3 regions of the Massilia scottii genome follow, and region 2 is predicted to be linked to each of the others. Evidence: predicted binding sites of a transcription regulator. Region 2 holds the regulator's gene; each other region holds the start of a gene.

Region 1 (6,814 bases), on a different contig from region 2:
CGACCCGGCCGCGGTCGGTCCGGCCATCGTGCTGGCCGGCCACTACGTGCGCATGGGCGCCGCCGACAAATCCCTGACCCTGATGCGCAAGCTGCTGGTGGCCCATCCGGACAACCCGGCCGTGCTCGACCAGCTCGGCCAGCTGCAGCTCGCCACCGGCGACAATGGCAGCGCCATGGAAACCTTCAACAAGCTGACCGTGGCCGCGCCGCAGTCGGCCGAAGCCCATTTCCGCCTCGGCTCGGCCCACGCGGCCATGGGCAACCTGCCTTCGGCCAGCGTCTCGCTCAAGCGCGCCCTGGTGCTGCAGCCCAATTACCTCGACGCCCAGCTGGCGCTGGCCAGCGCTCACCTGCGCCAGCAACAGTTCAACGATGCGCTCGGCGTGGCGCGTTCCATGCAGAAGCAGCATCCGAAACTGCCGGTTGGCTACGTGGCCGAAGCCGACGTGCTTCTGGTGCAGCACAATGCCATGGCGGCGATCCCCTTGTACGATAAAGCATTTTCTTTGGGCAACAATGCCGAGCTGCTGATCAAGCTGTATGAAGCCTTGCGCATCGTCGGCAAGACCAAGGAAGCTGATGCACGAGTGCAACAATGGCGTGCCGCTAACCCCGATGACGTCAAGGTGCCGGGTTACCTTGGAGAGCAGTATATTGCCAATAAAAAATATCAATTAGCAATAACAGAATTTGAGGCCATACTGAAGAAGGCGCCTGCCTACCCGAGCGCCCTGAACAATCTGGCGGTGGCCTACCAACTGGCGGGCGATGCGCGCGCCCTGCCGACCGCCGAGCTGGCCTTCAGGGCGCTGCCCGGCAACGCGGCGGTGAAGGATACCTTGGGCTGGCTGCTGGTGCAAAAGGGCGACCTGGCGCGCGGCTTGCCGCTGCTGCGCGACGCCAGCGCCAGATTGCCGGGCGTGCCCGAAATCCGCCTGCATCTGGCCAAGGCGCTGATCCAGGCCAAGGACAAGGACGCGGCGCGCAAGGAACTTGAAGTGTTGGTGGAGAAGTACAAGCAATTTCCGCAAGGGGAGGAGGCGCGGGGCTTGCTGAAACAACTATAAAGCGGGCACGACGGCGAGTCGCAGCCCACCGGGCGCTTTACTCGGCGGCACCATGTGCCGGGCTGGCGCCGCGCCACAGGGAGTTTTCACATGAATGCAGGGCACGATGCAGTGGAAGCGATGGGCCAGGAGCAGGACCGTCTCGAGTTGTCTTATCTGGTGAAAGGCGAGGAAGAGGATCACGGCCGCCTGATCGGCAGCTTCACCGACAACGACCGTACCTTCGGGATCCGCCTGGCCGATACCGACCAGGGGCGCAATTCGGCCAGCCTGCTGATCAGTAAAATGTACGCCACGCGCGGCTACAACGTGGCGCGCATGGAACGCGACCCCAACCGCATCACCCTGTCGGCTTCCGACAAGGGTAGCCTGATCGGCACCGTGACACTGGGGCTCGATTCCGAGCGCGGCATCCTGGCCGACGAGATTTTCCGCGACCATGTCGATGCCTTCCGCGCGCGCGGCGCGCGCCTGTGCGAAATCACCAAGCTGGCGTTCGATCCCCAGGTCAAATCCAAGGCGGCGCTGGCGGCCCTGTTCCACACCCTGTTCATCTACGCGCGCTATATTCACAGCCGCACCGACGTGCTGATCGAAGTCAATCCGCGCCACCGGCGCTTTTACCAGACCATGCTCGGTTTCGAGGACCAGGCCGAGCTGCGCCACAATACCCGGGTCGATGCGCCCGCCTACCTGATGTGGCTCAGCGTCGAGCACATGGCGCAGCAGATCGCGCTGCTGGGCGGCAGCGGCAGCAATCCCGGCACCGAACGCTCGCTGTATCCGTATTTTTTCTCCTCGCGCGAGGAAGAGGGCATCGCCAACCGCCTGATCAAGCTCGGCTAGGAGGCGGCCTGGGGCCTGGCGCGGCCGGCTGGGCATCGTAGCGCCCCGGCGCGATGATGCCGTCCGGATCGAGCCGGGTCTTGAGCGAGTGGATGATGGCCCAGTAGTGCGGGTCGCGCCGCACGATGGCCGCCATCATGTCGGCCCGTGCCCGGTACACTTCCAGCCCCATCGCGTGGATCTTGTCGAGCAGGCGGTCGGCGCAGAAGTGGGCGCGCTTGACCCCTTCCAGGTTGCTGCGGTCGAACAGCAGGTTGATCACCGCCACCAGCGAGGTCGGGGTTTCGATATTGATCGTGATGTACAGGGTGTCGTGATAATGGCGCGCCGCCGTCTTTTTCATTTCATCGATGAACTTGGCCACGAAAGCCCCGTCCAGCGGCAGCGCCGGGTTAATGAACAGCAAACCGCAGTTCGACTGGTCGAGCTGGGCCGCGTTCAGGTCGGTGCGCCCGAATTTCCACAGTAAATTATCGATCGCCGCATCGGTCGGCACCCCCAGCGCCAGCGTGTGCAGGGGGCGGATGGCCGAGATCGCGGCCGCGTTCGCGCGCGCGACCGGAATGAAGCGCAGCTTGTGCGCCACCGCGTAGGCGGTGTCGAGCAACTGGTGGGTGATCGGGCGCACCTGCGCCAGGCCCTTCATGCGTTTGCGGATCTCGGCCAGGTTGGCCTTGACCTGGGCGCGGGTGCCCGTAATCGCCCCCAGGCTGGCCCATTCGCCCGGGGCGATCAGGTCCATCACGCTTTCCGCTTCGCCAAAGGCGCGCTCGGGCGTGTACGCGCATTCCTGTTCCAGGTAGCGCGTCACGCCGTAGGCCAGGGTGGCGTGGGTGCGCGCGCGGTTGGCGATGTGGGTGACCGATTCGATCAAGCCTTCGCGCTTGCAATTGGCCAGCTCGTCGATAAAGGCCGGCAAATCCTCTTCGCGCCGCAGCGACAGCGACAGCGCCACCTGCCTGGGACGCTTGGGCACGAGGCGAAAGCAGGCGCTGACGACGATGCCGAAATTACTCTGGAAGAAAAGCCCGTCGAGCATCGGCCCCAGCCCGTAAGGATTGCTGGTGCCCAGCGGCGAGCGCTTCAGGCGCCGGAACCCGGTGCGCAGCAGCTTGCCGTTGCCGCACACCACGGCCAGCCCGAACAGGTCTTCCTTGCGCGGACCGAAATAGCCGACCCCGCGGTCGAGCGCATTGCCGATGATGCTGGTGGCGCGCGCCGAGCCGGTGACGTTGAACGTGAGGTTAGGATGGTGTTCTTCGAGGAAGTCGTACAGCGCGCCCTGGGTGACGCCCGGACCGATCACGGCCACCGGCAACACCCGGCCGTTGCGCTTGTCGACTGTCATGCGGATCGCGTTGAGCGCGCCGAGGTCGACCAGCAGGCTGCCGGCCATGGTGGGCGACTTGCCGCCGTAGCCGAAATTGAGGCCGGTCGAGAACGGGTACAGGGGCGTGCCGTTCTCGCGCGCCGCGCGCACCAGCTTGATCACGGCGCGCACGCTCTCGGGACGCACCTGGCCGCGCACATCGGTCGCGCGGCCGGTGATGTTATTGCTCGGGTGGTCGCTCTGGGTGTAGGCCATGATTCTATTATCGCTTAAAAGCGGGCGCGCAAAAGCAAACGACCCGGGCGCTGACGCGCTCGGGTCGTTCATTGACACACTGCGCGCACCGGCCTGGCCAGCCCGGCGCGCGCATCGGTCTTACTTGGCAGCCTTGCGGCGCGAAGCGGCGCCCAAGGCCAGCAGGCCCAGGCCGATCAGGACCATGCTGCCTGGTTCAGGCACGGCACGCACTTCCGAAGCGATCGAGTTCGACGCCTGGTTGATGGTCAGCTTGTAGGTACGGCCGCCGGTCAGGGTCACCAGGTTCGACAGGATCGTGCCCGAGCTTTCCTTGATCGAGTTTTGCGAAATGTCGCTCGAGGTCACGCCGTCGTTGATCTCGGCCGGGCTCCAGTTCATGATCGTCGTCGATACATTGCCGATCACTTCCTGCAGCGACAGCGTCCAGCTGATCGTGCCCAGCGAGGAACCGCTGACGCCGTTGATCGCATTGACGAACGCAGCCACGTAGGCGTTGTAGCCGAGCGCGAATTTCGCTTGCAGCGTATTGCCGACGGTGAACGTGGTTACCGCGGTCGCCGAGTTGGCGATGGTGGCGTTCGCGCTGCCGGCGTTACCTGGCGACATCACGGACGAATCGGCACGGGTCAGGCCGTTAGCGCCCGTCACGCCCAGCGCGGTGCCGGCGATGTACATGTCACCCATGGCGTAGTTGCCGCTCGGTGCAGGGATGTGAGCCGTGAAATTGTTTTCCACGCCACCTGGGTAGTTGCCAACTGGCATGCCTGCGCCGCACGAAGGACCCGCGCAACGGTTCTGGACGTCGACCGTGCCACCGATGGTGGTGCTGAAAATGTTGCCCAGGCCGGCGCCGGTGCCTTGCGCATTGTTGAAGTTCGAGTTCGCGGTGCCGGTGCGGTTTTCGTTCTGGATCACGATGCCGTTGGTCACTGGCGCGTTGTTCGAGTTCAGGATGATCAGGCCGGTGATGGCCAGGTCGGCCATACCCATGGTCGCTGCCGATGCGGGGGCGGCGACGAACGCTGCCGACACGGCTGCTGCAGCGAGGTATTTTGTCAGTTTCATATGTGGTTCTCCCGGATTGTGTTTGTTGTTCCTACGTGCCTCTGTGTAAGCAGGACTCGTGCCAGATAATAGTCTTTGTTTTAAATCAAAGGCTTACCAACTATTTTATGGCTGCTGCGTGAGGGGGTGTAAGGAAAACCGACATGTCGCACTTGCATTAATCTTTACGGGGAGAAATAAAAGCCTTATGAAACAGATGTCTTGTTAATAATATCGGTGGCATGCGCAGCCAGTTTCCGCGGATATACAGCAAAAAGCGCGCGCCGGCGCTCCAGCGGTCGGCGCAGCTGGGGTGGTTCGGCAGCAGGGCGCGCAGGAACAGGCTGTCCATCAGGGCCAGCAGCGGCGCGCCGGGTCCGGCCGGGCGCGCGGCGGCCAGGGCCGATGCCGGCACCGGCGTGTGCAGCAGGCGCGCGCAGTAGCGCAGGGCATAGAACAGGGGCCGGCCCAGTTCCAGTTCGGCGGCGCGCGCCGGCAGCGCTTCCCAGAAACCGGGCGCGGCGCCCAGGCTGCTCAGCAGGCGGTGCAGGTCGAGCAGGTCGCGCAGGCCGTGGTCGAATTCGCCGTCATGGAACAGGTGCACGGCGCTGTGCAGCACCATGTCGGCCGGGGCCAGCACATGGACTGGCGCCTGGCCCGGGGCGGGTTGTCCTTCCGGCGCCAGGGCCACGGCGGCGGCGCGCAGCCTGGCCGGGTCGGGCCGCAGGCGCGCCGTTTCCGGCAGGATCGCGTGGTGCACATCGATCACGCTGGCGCGCCGCGCATGCTTCATCGGCGGCAATTCGTGCATCCAGGTGCGGTAATAGCGCTGGTCGTAGGCGTCCTGCGCCACCGTGGACCAGCCGTGCAGCATCAGCGCCGCTTCGACCTGGGCCAGCTGGTCCTTGGGCACCAGGATGTCGATGTCGGAAAACAGCCGTCCGCGCGCCGCCGGCAGGCGCGCCATGGCGTAGGCGCCGCCCTTGAGCAGGATCAGCGGCACGCCGGTGGCGGCCAGCGCCGCGCCGATCTGCGCCACTTCGAAGCGCACCGCGTTCGCGTGGCGTTCGGCATGCACCCCGGCCCAGTCGAGGTGGCGCCTGGCCTGGGGGGGAATCGCGCCGGCCGCGCCGTGCTCGTCCAGCAAGCCGTGCAGGCTCGCTTCCAGGCGCGCGCTGGCGGCCTGGCGCAGCAGCAAGTCCCATTCGGCCAGCGTCAGGGCGGCGCCGCGCGCGGGCTGGCGCAGCAGTTGCAGCAGCAGCGGTACGGCGCTGCGGGGAGCGCGGCCGGCTTGCCCTTCGGTGGACATCACGGCGTGCCCGCGAGCTGCTCGAACACGGCCACCGCCTCGTCCAGCGCACTGTAGGTGAAATCGATGCAGCGCGACTGCCCGACCAGGGTACCCAGGGCGGCGAAGCCGCGCGCGCCCAGCACGCTGTAGTTAAAGCCGTTCTCGGCCACGCGCATGAAGGCGCGCGCGGCCGCCACCTCCAGCAGCGTGGTGGCCGCGCCCGCCGCGTATTTCGGAAACACGATCCAGCCCGGGCGCGCCAGTTCCCGCGCGCGCGCGATGCTGTCGGCCGGCGCCTTCAGGTGCGCCACCGTGCCCTTGGTGGTGTCGGGCACCGGGCGGCTGATGACGGCGTCCGGCTGGTAGCGCCGCATCACCTCGATCGAGGCGTTTTTCAGGCTGATCGGGCGCGGCAGCGGTGCCAGCAAGCCGTCTTCGGGGCGCACCAGCGCCAGTTCGTCCGATAGCAGGCGCCAGCCGCGGCTGACCAGGGCCGCGCACAGGGTGCTCTTGCCCGAGCCGGGCGGGGCCGGCAGGATGGCGGCGCGCCCATGCTTCTCGACCACGGCCGCGTGCAGGATCAGGTAGCCGTGGGCGCGGCTCGACACGCACCAGTTCATGCCCCACTCGAACATGGGAAACGCTTGCGCGGCCGGCAGCGGCAGGAAGGGCACCATGCCATCGTAGACGAAGCGCGCCAGCGGCTTGTACCAGCGCCGCAGCGATGGCGGCGGCGCGACGTCGACGTGGAAGTCGGCAAAGCCATTGTTTTCCAGCAGGGGATAGTCGCCGTACAGCAGGTGCAAGCCATCGGCCACGCTGGCAAAGGGGCTATGCACGCGGGTGACGAAGGCGCCGGTCTGCAGGTCGATGCTGCCCTCGCGCAGGCGGCGGCCCAGTTCGGCGCGGCCGAGCGCGCTCAGGGTGGTCATGGATGGGCGGCGATCAGGGAAATGCCCGCCAGCTGCTCGAGCAA
Region 2 (6,814 bases):
TCGTCGAACAATTCAGCTTCGTGCGCATGACGCCCGAGGGCAAGCCGCGCTACCTGGTTTCCGGCGCCAAGCTCACGCACCGCCCGATCGACGATTCCTCAGACGTCGAGCTGCCGGTGCTGCAGGGCGTCGCGCCCGGCCAGCCGGTCACCACCATCACCTCGCAGCGCGCGCGCATCCGCCACGCCCAGAACCAGGCGGACCTGATCGGCAATGTCAACGTGGTGCGGCCCGAATCGCCCACCAACCGCGCCATGCAGCTCAAGACCGAAGCGCTGACTGTATTTATCGACGAAGACCGCATGACGTCCGACCAGCCGGTCCAGGTCACGCTGGGCACCGCCACCATCACCGGGACCGGCATGGAGGCGAACAACGCGACGCGCGAGCTCAAATTCGCCAGCCGCGGGCAGATCGTGTATCCACCGAAAGCGGCGCGCGCAGCGCCACCCATCACAGGTAAACCACAATGAAAAAATTCTTAGCCTTTGCCCTGTTAGGCCTGGCGGCGGCAACCGCGTCCGCCGAAAAGGCCGATGCCGCCAAAAAGGCGGTGATCGATTACGGGTCACTTGAAACCAACGAAGTAACCCAGGTGACGATATTCACGGGGGACGTGGTCGTCACCAAGGGCACCCTGGTCCTCAAGTCCGACCGCGCCGTCGTCAAGCACTCGCCGGAAGGCGACATGTTTGTGACGCTGACCGCCAGCCCCGGCAAGGTTGCCACATTCCGTCAGAAACGCGACGGTGGCCCCGACCTGTGGGTCGAAGGGCAGGCCCAGCGCATCGAATACGATGAACGCAACGACATGATGAAGCTTTTCTCGGGCGCCAAGATCCGCCAGCTGGAAGGCCAGAAGCCGACCAACGAAATCGAGAGCGAATTCATTTCCTACGACAGCCGCAAGGAAGTTTTCCTGGCGCGTAACGACGCCAGCGGCACCAACAAGCCGGGCCAGGGCCGCGGCACCATGATCATCGCGCCGCGCAAGCCGCGCGCCGCACCGGGCACGCCGCCGGGAGCACCCGCACCGGCACCAGTGCCGGCGCCGGCCACCACGCCTGCCGCGGGAACCCAATGATGGAACCGAAGAATTGCGGAAGCACGCTCATCGTGCGCGGGCTGCAGAAAAGCTACGGCAAGCGCCTGGTCGTGCGCGACGTGTCGCTGCAGGTCGATTGCGGCGAGGTGGTCGGCCTGCTCGGCCCCAACGGCGCCGGCAAGACCACCTCGTTCTACATGATCGTCGGCCTGGTGCCGTCGGACGCGGGCACGATCGATATCAGCGGAGTCGATATTTCGAGCCTGCCGATCCACCGCCGCGCCGCGCTCGGCCTGTCGTACCTGCCGCAGGAAGCGTCGGTGTTCCGCAAGCTGACGGTGGAAGAAAACATCCGCGCCGTGCTGGAACTGCAAAAGGTGGACGGCAAGTCGCTGACCAAAGCCCAGATCAACGAACGCCTGGACACCCTGCTGGCCGACCTGCAAATTGAAAAACTGCGCGAGAACCAGGCCATGTCGCTGTCGGGCGGCGAGCGGCGCCGGGTCGAGATCGCGCGCGCGCTGGCGACCAACCCGCGTTTCGTGCTGCTCGACGAACCGTTCGCCGGGGTCGATCCGATTGCCGTCATCGAGATCCAGCGCATCGTGCGCTTCCTCAAGCAGCGCGGCATCGGGGTCCTGATCACCGACCACAACGTGCGCGAAACGCTCGGCATTTGCGATCGCGCCTACATCATCAACCAGGGTGCGGTGCTCGCCTCCGGTCGACCCGACGACATCATCGCCGATGAATCCGTGCGCCGGGTCTACCTGGGCGAACACTTCCGGATGTAGGCATGAAACAGTCCCTTCAACTACGCACCTCACAGCACCTCGCCCTCACGCCCCAGCTGCAGCAGTCGATCCGGCTGCTGCAGTTGTCGACCCTGGAACTGCACCAGGAACTGGAACAGCTGTTAAGCGACAACCCGCTGCTCGAACGGCTCGACGATCCGCTCGATCATTCGGTGCGCCTGCTGGGCGATGGCGCCATCAGCAGCACCTCGACGCCGACCGAAGCGGCGCCCGAGCCGGGTGCGCAGGATGCGCCGGCGCCGGCCGAAGGCGAGGGCTTCGAAGGCGGCGAGGCGGACAGCCCGGCCAGCAGCGACAACGATGGCGAATGGGGCGACCTCGGTCGCGCCAAGACATCCGACGATGAGGATTCGCGCCCGCAGCTGGAAGCCTCGGCCACCACCTTGCGCGAGCACCTGATGGAGCAGATGCGCGTGACCGTGCTGGAGGCGCGCGACCGCGCGCTGGTCGAACTGATCGTCGACGCCATCGACGACAACGGCTACCTGACCGAAACGCTGGAAGAAATCCACGAGCGCATGCCACCCGAGCTGGATATCGAAATTGAAGAACTGCGCACGGCGCTGGCGCTGCTGCAAAGTTTCGATCCGGTTGGCGTGGGCGCGCGCAACGCGTCCGAGTGCCTGGCGCTGCAGATCCGGCGCATGCCTTGTGTGGCGCTGGTGACGCGGCGCATGGCGCTGACCATCGTCGAGAACCACCTGACCTGGTTCGCGCAGCGTGAATTCAACAAGCTGAAAAAGGCGCTCGACTGCGACGATGAAGACTTGCGCGAGGCGCAGACCGTGATCCGCCAGTGCAATCCGCATCCGGGCGCGGAGTTCGCGTCGGACGTATCGGACTACGTGGTGCCGGACGTGATCGTGCGCAAGGCGAAAAACGGCTGGTCGGTGATGCTCAATAACGATGTCATGCCGCGCCTGCGCGTGAACAGCATGTACGCCGCGCTGCTCAAGCAGGGCAAGGGCGAAGGGCAGATGGGCGCGCAGCTGCAGGAAGCGAAGTGGCTGATCAAGAACATGCGCCAGCGTTTCGATACCATCTTGCGGGTGGCCGAAGCGATCGTCGAACGCCAGCGCAATTTCTTCTCGCACGGTGCGGTGGCGATGCGCCCGCTCGTGCTGCGTGAAATCGCCGACACGCTCGGCCTGCACGAAAGTACGATCTCGCGCGTGACCACGCAAAAGTACATGATGACGCCGCACGGCATGTTCGAGCTCAAATATTTTTTCGGCAGCCACGTGGCCACCGAAGCGGGCGGCGAAGCGTCATCGACGGCGATCCGCGCGCTGATCGTGCAGCTCACCAGCGCCGAAGATCCCAAGAGCCCTCTGTCGGACAGCAAGATCGCCGACATGCTGGGCGAGCAGGGCATGGTGATCGCGCGCCGCACGGTCGCCAAGTACCGCGAAGCGCTCAAGATTCCGCCGGTCGCCCTGCGCAAGTGCCTCTAGCCTGCTCAGAGCTGCGCGGCGCCTAGAAAAATTCCGGGTGCTCGCGCAGCAGCAGCTGCTCGTACTGGTTCACCGCCTTGAACGTTCCCAGGCCGGGTGCCATGCGCCGGCCCGCATCCCAGCTGCGCCAGGCGCGCGCCATGTCGTAGCTCAGGAACAGCGCATCACCCATATCCTTGTAGGCCCCGGCCAGCGCTGGATTGGCGCGCAACACGCTGGCGTACAGCGGTAGCGCGCCGCGCACGTCGCCCAGCTTGGCGCGCCAATTTGCTTCAAACAGCGCCAGCATGTGCTGCTTGTGTGTGGTGAGCTTGCGCAGTTCCTGCAGCTTGGCGAGCGCCGCCTCCATCTCCGCCTTCCCCTTGGGCCGTATCGCCGCCGCGAACGCGCGCACTTGCGGGTCGGCGTTGAGCAGCACCTTCTGCTCCGGAGTCGGCATTTTCATCTGTTCGCCGCTGACAAAGGCCAATTCGGACATGCCGAGCATGGCGTCGAATGCACGCTTGTCGGCGAACGCTTGCGCGATCTCGGTCTCGAAGGCTTGCCTGGTTGCCGCCGTTGGCGGGGCCGCATTCGCCTGCGCCTTGTCGAGCAGCTGATCGAGTTCGTCGGCCGCTGCCGTGCGTGGCTTGTACGGCTTGAGGTCGTAGCTGGCGGGGGCGCTTTGCCTGAGCGCGCTGACCGTGTAAGTGCGCGTCTGGCTGTGGCCGACCTGCTTGTGGTGCATCACAAAGCCGGCCGGCACGCGCTTCTCGCTGGCCAGGCGCGCCAGCACCAGCGGATGGCCGCCGAAACGGTAGCGCATCATGCGCTCGAACTTGGCCGCGTCGCCGGCGCCGATGCTGGTGCCGCCGGCCGGGATGCGCGCCAGCGGATGGCCGTCGACCGCCAGCACGGTGGCGCCGGCTTCGGTCGAGTCGGACAGCTTGCGCGCCGCCGACGCGACCGACAGCTCATGTTCGTCGAAGACCGGGTCGAACGCCGGCACGTCGACCTTGGCCACGCTCAGCGCCCGGTTCAGCACCGACCGGTTCTTCAGTTCCTGGACGCGAAAGCCCGCTTCGTCGAACAGCGAGTAATCGACATAGCGCCGAGTGGCCAGGTCGATCTGGTAGCGGCGCCGGGACGCCAGGTCGTAGATCGTCGATTCGCTCGCGCTGCTCACCGACAGATAGTGTTCGCCCAGGACCACCTTGTACTGCTCGATCTTGTCCGGCGGCGGGTTGTTGCCGTGCGACGCCACCGCGTATTTGGTGGCTACGCTCAGGTCGAAACTGAGGGCGGCAAAGGCCGGCGCGGCGTTGCACAGGGCGCCGGCCAGGGCCAGGCGCAGCAGGGAGGTAAAGGCGGATCGCTTGAACATATCGGTCGTCGGGAAGGGGCGGGGAAGCGATTGTAGGTGAAGACCGTTGTCTTATATATATCAGTCTACACACCTGCTACTTTCCGATCCTGCCGGTATTACGAGGATATACCGCAGAGAATATACCGGCTATTTCCCCTTGATTCCTGGCGTCTTTGTGCTTACCTTGTGCTATGCCAAATAACTGATACACTTGGTTCTACACGAGAGAAAGTTGCTCGGGTACAAAAATGAAGGAGTTGAATACCATTAAACCCATTAATCGATTGGCAATTTTGCGGACGTACAGGATCACCTCGTCCGTGCTGTAATAACGCTGTTCCTCTGCGCTGCCATGCGTACGAACGATAGTAACAAGAAGTGCCATTATCATTAGGAGTGTGTGTATGAATCTCACAATCAGTGGACATCATCTTGAAGTAACGCCAGCCATCCGTGAATACGTACAGAGCAAGCTTGAGCGCGTAAGGCGCCATTTCGATCAAGTGATCGATATTGCTGTCATCCTCACCGTCGACAATCTGACGGAAAAAGAAAAGCGTCAAAAGGCCGAGATCAATCTGCGCCTGTCGGGCAAAACCGTGTATGTGGAAAGCCTGTCGCACGATCTTTACGCCGCCATCGATACCCTGATCGACAAACTGGATCGTCAGGTCATGAAGTACAAGAGCAAGGTCCAGGACCATAATCACCAGGCCATCAAGCACATGCCTGAAGAGATGCCTGAAGAAGAGACGCCGTCGGCCGCATAAGCAGGCCCCGTCCCTTTCGCCAAAGGGCGCCCGCGTGGCGCCCTTTTTGCATCCATGCGCGATAAAATAGCGCTCTTTTCCTCTTCTACCAGCCAGCCATGAGCGAATTCGTCCAGACCCGCGTTGCCAACCGTACCGGCATGATTATCCTCGACCGCCCCAAGGCCCTCAATTCGCTGTCGCTGGCGATGGTGCGCGACCTGACCGAGGAATTGAGCGCATGGCGTAGCGATCCCGCCATCGATGCCGTGGTCATTGGCAGCAGCAGCGAGAAAGCGCTGTGCGCGGGCGGCGATATCCGTTTTTTCCACGATTGCGGGCATGCCACGCCCATGGGCGGCAGCGCGCTTCTGGAAGATTTTTTCACCGAAGAATACGCGCTCAATCACCTGATTCATTTTTACCCCAAGCCGTATATCGCGCTGATGGATGGCGTGGTGATGGGCGGCGGCATGGGCATTGCCCAGGGCGGTCCCGAATGCCGCATCCGCATCGTCACCGAAAAAACCAGGATGGCCATGCCCGAGGTGAATATCGGCCTGTTTCCGGATGTGGGCGGCAGTTATTTTCTGTCGCGCGCGCCGGGGCAGCTGGGGCATTACCTGGGCTTGACCGGCCTGACCATCGGCGCGGCCGATGCCCTGTATGTCGGGCTGGCCGATCTGTTCGTGCCGCAGGCGCACATGGGCGCGCTCAGCGAACTGATCGAGGCCACACCGGGCGCGCAGCTGCGCGCGGCCATCGAGGCGTTTGCGGCGCCCTTTTCCGCTGATGCGGGCGCCTCGATCCTGGCCGCGCAGCGCGATGGCATCGACCGCCATTTCGGCGTCGCTTCGGTGGCGGCCATCATGGCCTCGCTCGAAGGCGACGACGGCGAGTTCGCGCAAAAGGCGCTGGCCGCGATGCGCCAGCGCTCCCCGCTGATGATGTGCGTGACGCGCGAACTGCTGCTGCGCGGCGCGTCGCTGGGCGTGGCCGATTGCCTGCGCATGGAACGCACCGTGGTGCGCCACAATTTCGAGCACGGCGAAGTGCTCGAAGGCGTGCGCGCGCTCGTCATCGACAAGGACAATGCGCCCAAGTGGAATCCGGCCAGCCTCGATCAGGTCGACGCGCAGATGGTCGAGCGCTTCTTCGCGCCGGTGTGGCCGGCCACGGCGCATCCGCTGCGCCATCTGGATTGATGTAAGGCGCGCCGCCGGGTTGGTGCTTGACCTTGTGTGACAAATGTCGCATACTTGCCCCATTAGTCACAATGTGGAGCATCGTCATGTCAGCCATTCCCTCGGTTTCAGAACTCAGCCTGCTCAAAGTCCTCTGGAAAGACCAGCCCCTGAGTGCGCGCGAACTGCACGAGCGCGCCGTCGCGGAACTGGACTGGTCGT
Region 3 (6,814 bases), on a different contig from region 2:
CCGGCAAGACCGGTCAATTCCACACCCGCATGTGCCGCGATTACGCGAATGGCAAGGAATGCTTCGTTGCCGGCGTGAACCCGAAGAAAGCCGGCGAAGATTTCGAAGGCATTCCTATTTTCGCCAACGTCACTGAAGCGAAAAAAGAAACCGGCGCCAACGTGTCGGTCATCTACGTGCCGCCGGCAGGCGCTGCCGCCGCGATCTGGGAAGCCGTCGAAGCCGAACTCGACCTGGCAATCTGCATCACCGAAGGCATTCCAGTGCGTGACATGATGGCGCTCAAGGACCGCATGGCCAAGGCCGGCTCCAAGACCCTGCTGCTGGGCCCGAACTGCCCAGGCTTGATCACCCCTGACGAAATCAAGATCGGCATCATGCCAGGTCACATCCACCGCCAGGGCCGCATCGGCGTGGTCTCGCGTTCGGGCACGTTGACGTACGAAGCGGTCGGTCAGCTGACCGCGCTGGGCCTGGGCCAATCGTCGGCAGTGGGCATCGGTGGCGACCCGATCAACGGTCTGAAGCACATCGACGTCATGAAGATGTTCAATGACGATCCTGATACCGACGCGGTCATCATGATCGGCGAAATCGGCGGTCCGGACGAAGCCAACGCGGCTTACTGGATCAAGGACAACATGAAAAAGCCGGTGGTGTGCTTCATCGCCGGCGTGACCGCGCCTCCGGGCAAGCGCATGGGCCATGCGGGCGCGCTGATTTCCGGTGGCGCCGACACGGCACAAGCCAAGCTGGACATCATGGAAGCCTGCGGCATCAAGGCCACTAAAAACCCGTCGGAAATGGCGCGTTTGCTGAAAGCCATGCTGTAATTTGTAAGCAAGGCCAAAGGTAGTGAATAATGACGGGGAGCGCAGGCTCCCCGTTCTCGTTGGCGGGTCACCCCCACGGAGGGCAAGAGTGGCGAAAATTATCATATCGCGCGATCACGCGGTGATACGAGAGGTCGAACTCGACAAGGACCGGATGACGCTCGGGCGCAGGCCCGACAGCGATATCGTGCTCCCGCACCCGGCCATGAGCGGCGCCCATGCGGCGTTCACGTTCATCATGGACGATGTGTTTCTGGAAGACCTGGGCAGCACCAATGGCACCTATGTCAACGGCAGGCGCGTGGCCAAGCACATGCTGGAGGACCACGACACGATCGTGGTGGCGCGCTTCCAGCTCGAATTCATCGGCGGCCCGCGGCGTGCGGAGCCGGAACTGGACGCCAATGCGGCCCCGATGGTGGGCGCGATCGAAGTCAAGACCGGCCCCAATGCCGGCAAGCGCCTGCTCCTGACCAAGCCGCTGTCGACCCTGGGCAAACCCGGTGTGCAAGTGGTCGCCATCACGCGCCAGCATGGCGCCTATTATCTGGCCCATGTCGACGGCGACTTGGCCCCTCTGGTGAACGGCGTCGCTCCCGGAAAAACACCGCGCCGCCTGGCGCATGGCGATGCCATTCAATTGGGCGGTGCCGATATGGTGTTTTGCCTGGCGCCGGAGTAGGCAAGGCGATCGCAGCCTCAGCTGTTTAAGTTGTCATGTGGCAAAATTTGTCGCTCGTGTGACAAATTTTTGCCGGGCAGCAGCGAAAAGTGGCGCTTCTACCCCCAAGTCGAGCTGTAACGGTCGACAAAACACTAGAATGGACTGGCACGACAATTGCTGCATCTCTGGAATAGTTAATCACTGGCAATTTTGACTGCCCGGAGGAATACAATGAAAACAAACCTGACACCGACGGCCAAGCAGCGAGGTTTTACACTGATTGAACTGATGATTGTTGTGGCAATCATCGGCATTCTGGCTAGCGTGGCGTTGCCGGCTTACCAGACCTACGTGTCACGTTCGCAAGCAACAGCCGGCCTGGCGGAAATCGCCGCGGGCAAAGTCATTGTCGAAACAAAAATCTCGGAAGGGCTTGACAGCGCTATTTCGCTCCCTGATGAACTCGGCCTGATGAGCAGTACCAAACGCTGCGAGATCACGGTGGCGGTAGATGCCTCCGGTGTGGCAAAGCTGCAATGTACCTTGAAGGGGAACGCGAGCGTGGATGGTTTGGTCATCGCATGGGAACGCACTGCCGGCGTACCAGGCGTGTCCGCCAGCTGGGCGTGCACCTCCACGATACCGGCTAACGTGAAGCCAAAAGATTGTAGCTGATGTGATTTCTTGCCAGACAAGCCCCGGAGACCGGGGCTTTTTTTTATCACGGCTTCCCGGTAAGAGCACCGGAAGGGGCCGCAATGGCTGGCCTGGCCAAGGGGCGGCAGGCACCCGTCAAGCAGACCTGTATCTCTCCAGCATCATCCGTACGGTGCCGACAAGGCTCCCGCTCCATCAACTGCTGCTTTCCCCGCCCAACCTTGTGCTGCGGGAGGGAAGCGTACGCTATACCTGACGCGGATGAGTAGGCCGTGCCCTGTCGTGAATTTCTCATCATGGGGCTGGCTGCAAGGTCATCCATCGGCAAAGCCGCCTCGCCAGCTATCGAGGCGTGCTGCAAGCCGAAGCTTACCGCGGGCTTCAGCGCGCCGTACGAGGACGGCGCGATCCGGGAAGCAGCCTGCCGGGCGTACGCACGAAGCGCGCGGTGCTGCCGCATTTTCGCAAGGTGGGCCGCAGCTACCGCACGGCACTGCTTCACTATATGATGACATGGCGAATCCGCCGCCAACGATGATGCCCTTGAGCAGACCTTCGACAGCCTGCGCTAGCGTCAGCGACAGCCGGGGGGAAGTGGCGTCACTGTTCTTAGTGATAGCCGGCAATAGACGACCGTTGGTAGCCCTGTACAGCCGAACCTTGTCGGTGACAGTATCGATACTGACCGCCGTTGTGCACGAGCGCTGGCGCGTACGCCGCACCGCTCACCGCTCACTGCTTCCCGCGAGCTGCCGACAATATGCGCCGGGTGCCCCGCTGATGAATAGTTGCGATCTTGCCTCTCCTGGCGCGCAGCGCTGCGGCGTTGCCGCGGGCTCGCATTCCCCGCCGGATCCCCCCGTTACTGTTCAGTCGCGCCCGGTCGACGTCCTGTGCCGCCTGCTGCCGACCTTCCGACGGGCAAAAACGGGGGCTGCAGCATCGGCCAACACGCGCCTTAGGGGCAAAATATGTCAAACGACAAAAAGTGACACCCAGATTTGCCAAAATCTGTCACTACTGCAATCGAAACCGCGCGTGATTCGTGAAAATTCGGCCGCTCGCGGGAAAAATGCCGCCGGAGCGAGCTGGCACAGCAATTGCTTATATCCATGTACGGTCCAGTAGTTCCGAAAAATTCACAACTAGGAGTATTAAAATGAAATCGATGAAAATGATGAAAAAAGCGCAAGCTGGTTTTACCCTGATCGAACTGATGATCGTTGTTGCAATTATCGGTATCTTGGCTGCTGTTGCACTGCCAGCGTATCAGGATTATGTTGCTAAGTCGCAAGTTGCTGCTTCCCTGGCTGAAATCACCCCAGGTAAAGTGCAGGTAGAAACCCGCCTGGCAGCTGGCGATCTTACTTCTACCCCTCAAGAAGTCGGCCTGGCACTGAACACCAAGCGTTGCTCGGCCATCGCCGCAGCCGTCACGATCAATGGCGCTGGTAGCATCGAGTGCACGATGATCGGCAATTCGGACGTCACCGGTCAAACCATCAAGTGGGAACGTACTGCTGGTGACGGCAAATGGGCCTGCACCTCGAGCGTTAATGACAAATTCAAACCAAAAGAATGCAAGGTTTAATACTAATTAATTAGTATTCCATACCCCCGAGCAGTATTGCTTGGGGGTATGTTGCAGATTCACCCAGCTTGTTCGCACGACATTGTCAATAACCTGTTCACAGCCGCTTCGGATTTCCCTGCAGTAAGGCGACGACACAGCGCAGCAGTACAGTTGCACAGTCTTCCAACGTGAAACCAAGCCACCGCGCTTCAAGATACATGCGGCAAATCCTGTCGTGCCTTGAACCTCCAGGTCTTTCTTCCCCAAATTTAATGACGCTGCTATCCTGTAATCGATAGCCCGCCCATCTCACCTGCCACCAATCGCGCCATGATGACATCTTTCAAGCACATCGCAGACCGTCGCCAGGCTGGTTTTACGCTGATTGAGTTGATGATCGTCGTTGCCATCATCGGGGTGCTGGCGGCGGTTGCCATGCCGCTCTACCTGGATTACGTGGCCAAGTCCAAAGTGTCCGTCGCGATCGAAGAATCAGCGGGAGCACGCACCGGTATCGATACCGAAATCGTCAACACGCCCAATCTGGATGCCGCAACCACCATGCTTGCCACCAAGCTCCAGTCCGAGTCGATTAATTGCACGATCAGCACCACGGCCGCGGTTGCCGGGGTAGTCGGTGTCAGCTGCGTGATCAAGGGCGGTCCCGCCAGTGTCACGGGCAAAAAGATAAGCTGGTCGCGTGCCAGCACCGGCGCCTGGACGTGCAGCGCCACCGGCGTCGACCCCAAACATACCAGCGCCTCTTGCCCTCCGTAATGCGACAAGCTTGCTGCGGCAAGTTGTTGTAATTCCCCCCGCCATACCGGTGCGCGCCGCATAAGTTCCCCGTTCGGCGCGCCACCACAAGCTACATCAACGTCCCTTGCTTAAAGCTGAACTGCCTGCGCCTGGCGCAGGTCGAACGGATTCGCCTGTCGAGGTTTATTTTCGGCCGGTCGCTTTCCCTGAGCAAAGTTCTCGCTCAAACGCAATTCCTTGTTTCACTGCTGGTGCTTCCGTTCGCCCATGGCGACGGTCGCGCCGTATCTCAATGCATGTCATCTCATTGGAGCAGCAACATGAAATCAATAAAATGGGCCCATTGTCGTTCGCAACGTGGCTTCACCCTGATCGAGCTGATGATCGTCGTCGCCATTCTCGCCATCCTCGCGGCCATCGCCCTGCCGATGTACCAGGACTATGTCGCCAAGGCGAAAGTAGGCGCGGCCGTCGCCGAAGCGGGCGGCGGCAAAATCGGCATCGATGCCGAAATTGTCATGACGCCCACCATGGATGCCGCCAAAACCATGCAGGCTACCCGGTTCAGCACACCGGAAACGGCGAACTGCACACTCAGCGTCGAGGCGGCTAATGAAGGTAAAACCGGTATCACGTGCACGATCAAAGGCGGTCCGGCCGGCGTGGCAAGCAAAAAAGTCACCTGGTCGCGCGAGTCCAACGGTGCCTGGAAATGTGAAGTGGACGGTATCGCGGCCGAGTACACCACCCCGGCTTGTCCGCTTAAAACCTAGCCGACGTCGTAGCGGCCGCCGATCATGGCGCGTAGGTCATGTTTGGCGGCTATGTGTCATGCTGGGGCGTGATGTCGGCGAACTGCGCGCTTACAGTGAGCACTTACATCCGTCCGGCGGATGGCAGCGCTTACTCATCGATCGGGGCATGCCAGTCGCCCGACTTGCCGCCCTGTTTTTCCAGCACCCGCACATTGGTCATCACCATGCCGCGGTCGACCGCCTTGCACATGTCGTAAATCGTCAGCAAACCAACTTGCACGGCAGTGAGCGCTTCCATCTCGACCCCGGTTTTGCCGACCGTTTCGACCTGGGCGCGGCAATGCACGCTGCTGGCCGCCTGGTCGACCTCGAAATCGACGGCGACCCGGGTGATCGCCAGCGGATGGCACAGCGGCACCAGCTCGCTGGTTTTCTTGGCGCCCATAATGGCGGCGATGCGCGCGATCCCGAGCACGTCGCCCTTTTTCGCGCTGCCCGACACCACCAGTGCCATCGTTTCCGGCTTCATGCGGATGGTGCCCGCAGCCACCGCGATGCGGTGGGTATCGCTTTTGTTGGCGACGTCGACCATGTGGGCCTGGCCGGTGGCGTCGAAGTGGGTAAGCTGGTCGTTCTGGGAGGTTGTCATCGGATCGAAAGAGGGTAGTAGGGAAACAAATCGAGTCAAGTCGCGGGTGCTGATGCGAGGCTGCGCAGTTGCGGCGCAGTTGCGGTTATCATAGCACCGTGAAATCCAAAACCGCTCCAGCCACCATCAGCCTGCCGCGCCGTTTCAAGGCGCGCCTGCTGCTGTCCATCGCCCTGATGTCGGCGCTGGGCGGCTTGGCGCAGCCCGCCGGCGCCCAAAACAAGCTGAACGCCGCCAGCTTGCCCACCTTGGGCGACACCGCGCGCGAAGACCTGTCTCCCGTGCTCGAACGGCGGCTGGGCGAGGAAATCATGCGCGACATTAAGCGCGACCACGATTTCCTCGACGACGATCCGATTCTCGAATACCTCAACGAATTCGGCGGCGGCCTGGTTGCCTCCTACCCGGGCGCGCGCGGCGAAACCAATGCCGACTACTATTTCTTTGCCGTGCGCGACCCCATGCTCAACGCCTTCGCGCTGCCCGGCGGCTTCATTGCCGTGCACTCGGCGCTGCTGCTGGCGGCCCAGACCGAGTCCGAACTGGCTTCGGTCATGTCGCACGAAATCGGCCACGTGGCCCAGCGCCACATTGCGCGCATGCTGGGCCAGCAAAAGCAGGATGCGCTCATTCCCCTGGCGGCGATGATCCTGGCCGCGCTTGCCTCCAAGGGCGGTGCCGATGCCGCGATCGGCGTGTTCATGGGCGGGCAGGGCTTGCAGATCCAGCGCCAGCTTAACTTCAGCCGCGACGCCGAGCGCGAGGCCGACCGCATCGGTTTCCAGATCATGGGCGCGGGCGGCTACGATACCTCCGGCATGGTGGCCTTTTTCGGCCGCATGCAGGCGGCCAGCCGCGTCTACAGCGACCTGATGCCGGCCTATCTGCGCAGCCACCCGCTGACCTCGGAGCGCATTTCCGACA

Evidence for each region. The regulator sigma-54, encoded in region 2, starts transcription at its own class of promoters, with help from an activator protein. The targets are predictions, from matches to a motif close to TGGCANGNAANCTGCTTT.
Region 1: a site for sigma-54 is predicted at 4,615-4,632, ahead of RBA41_RS17000 (EDSAP-1 family PEP-CTERM protein). Genes of this name have one in related genera too.
Region 3: a site for sigma-54 is predicted at 1,661-1,678, ahead of RBA41_RS05695 (pilin). Genes of this name have one in related genera too.

What each region holds. Positions count from the first base shown of each region.
Region 1 covers NZ_JAVCWM010000011.1:79,918-86,731, reverse strand. Annotated here, with positions in the region: gene prsT (XrtA/PEP-CTERM system TPR-repeat protein PrsT) at 1-1,069, shown strand, start outside; gene RBA41_RS17010 (N-acyl amino acid synthase FeeM domain-containing protein) at 1,160-1,915, shown strand; gene RBA41_RS17005 (FAD-binding oxidoreductase) at 1,902-3,500, opposite strand; gene RBA41_RS17000 (EDSAP-1 family PEP-CTERM protein) at 3,621-4,568, opposite strand; gene RBA41_RS16995 (nucleotidyltransferase domain-containing protein) at 4,726-5,856, opposite strand; gene RBA41_RS16990 (HprK-related kinase A) at 5,856-6,770, opposite strand; gene RBA41_RS16985 (HPr-rel-A system PqqD family peptide chaperone) at 6,767-6,814, opposite strand, start outside.
Region 2 covers NZ_JAVCWM010000009.1:157,180-163,993, reverse strand. Annotated here, with positions in the region: gene lptC (LPS export ABC transporter periplasmic protein LptC) at 1-473, shown strand, start outside; gene lptA (lipopolysaccharide transport periplasmic protein LptA) at 470-1,084, shown strand; gene lptB (LPS export ABC transporter ATP-binding protein) at 1,084-1,839, shown strand; gene RBA41_RS14925 (RNA polymerase factor sigma-54) at 1,842-3,314, shown strand; gene RBA41_RS14920 (hypothetical protein) at 3,337-4,677, opposite strand; gene hpf (ribosome hibernation-promoting factor, HPF/YfiA family) at 5,064-5,429, shown strand; gene RBA41_RS14910 (enoyl-CoA hydratase/isomerase family protein) at 5,528-6,613, shown strand; gene RBA41_RS14905 (BlaI/MecI/CopY family transcriptional regulator) at 6,700-6,814, shown strand, end outside.
Region 3 covers NZ_JAVCWM010000003.1:323,913-330,726, reverse strand. Annotated here, with positions in the region: gene sucD (succinate--CoA ligase subunit alpha) at 1-833, shown strand, start outside; gene RBA41_RS05700 (FHA domain-containing protein) at 922-1,515, shown strand; gene RBA41_RS05695 (pilin) at 1,729-2,172, shown strand; gene RBA41_RS05690 (pilin) at 3,314-3,745, shown strand; gene RBA41_RS05685 (pilin) at 4,058-4,504, shown strand; gene RBA41_RS05680 (pilin) at 4,867-5,259, shown strand; gene moaC (cyclic pyranopterin monophosphate synthase MoaC) at 5,390-5,890, opposite strand; gene RBA41_RS05670 (M48 family metalloprotease) at 6,067-6,814, shown strand, end outside.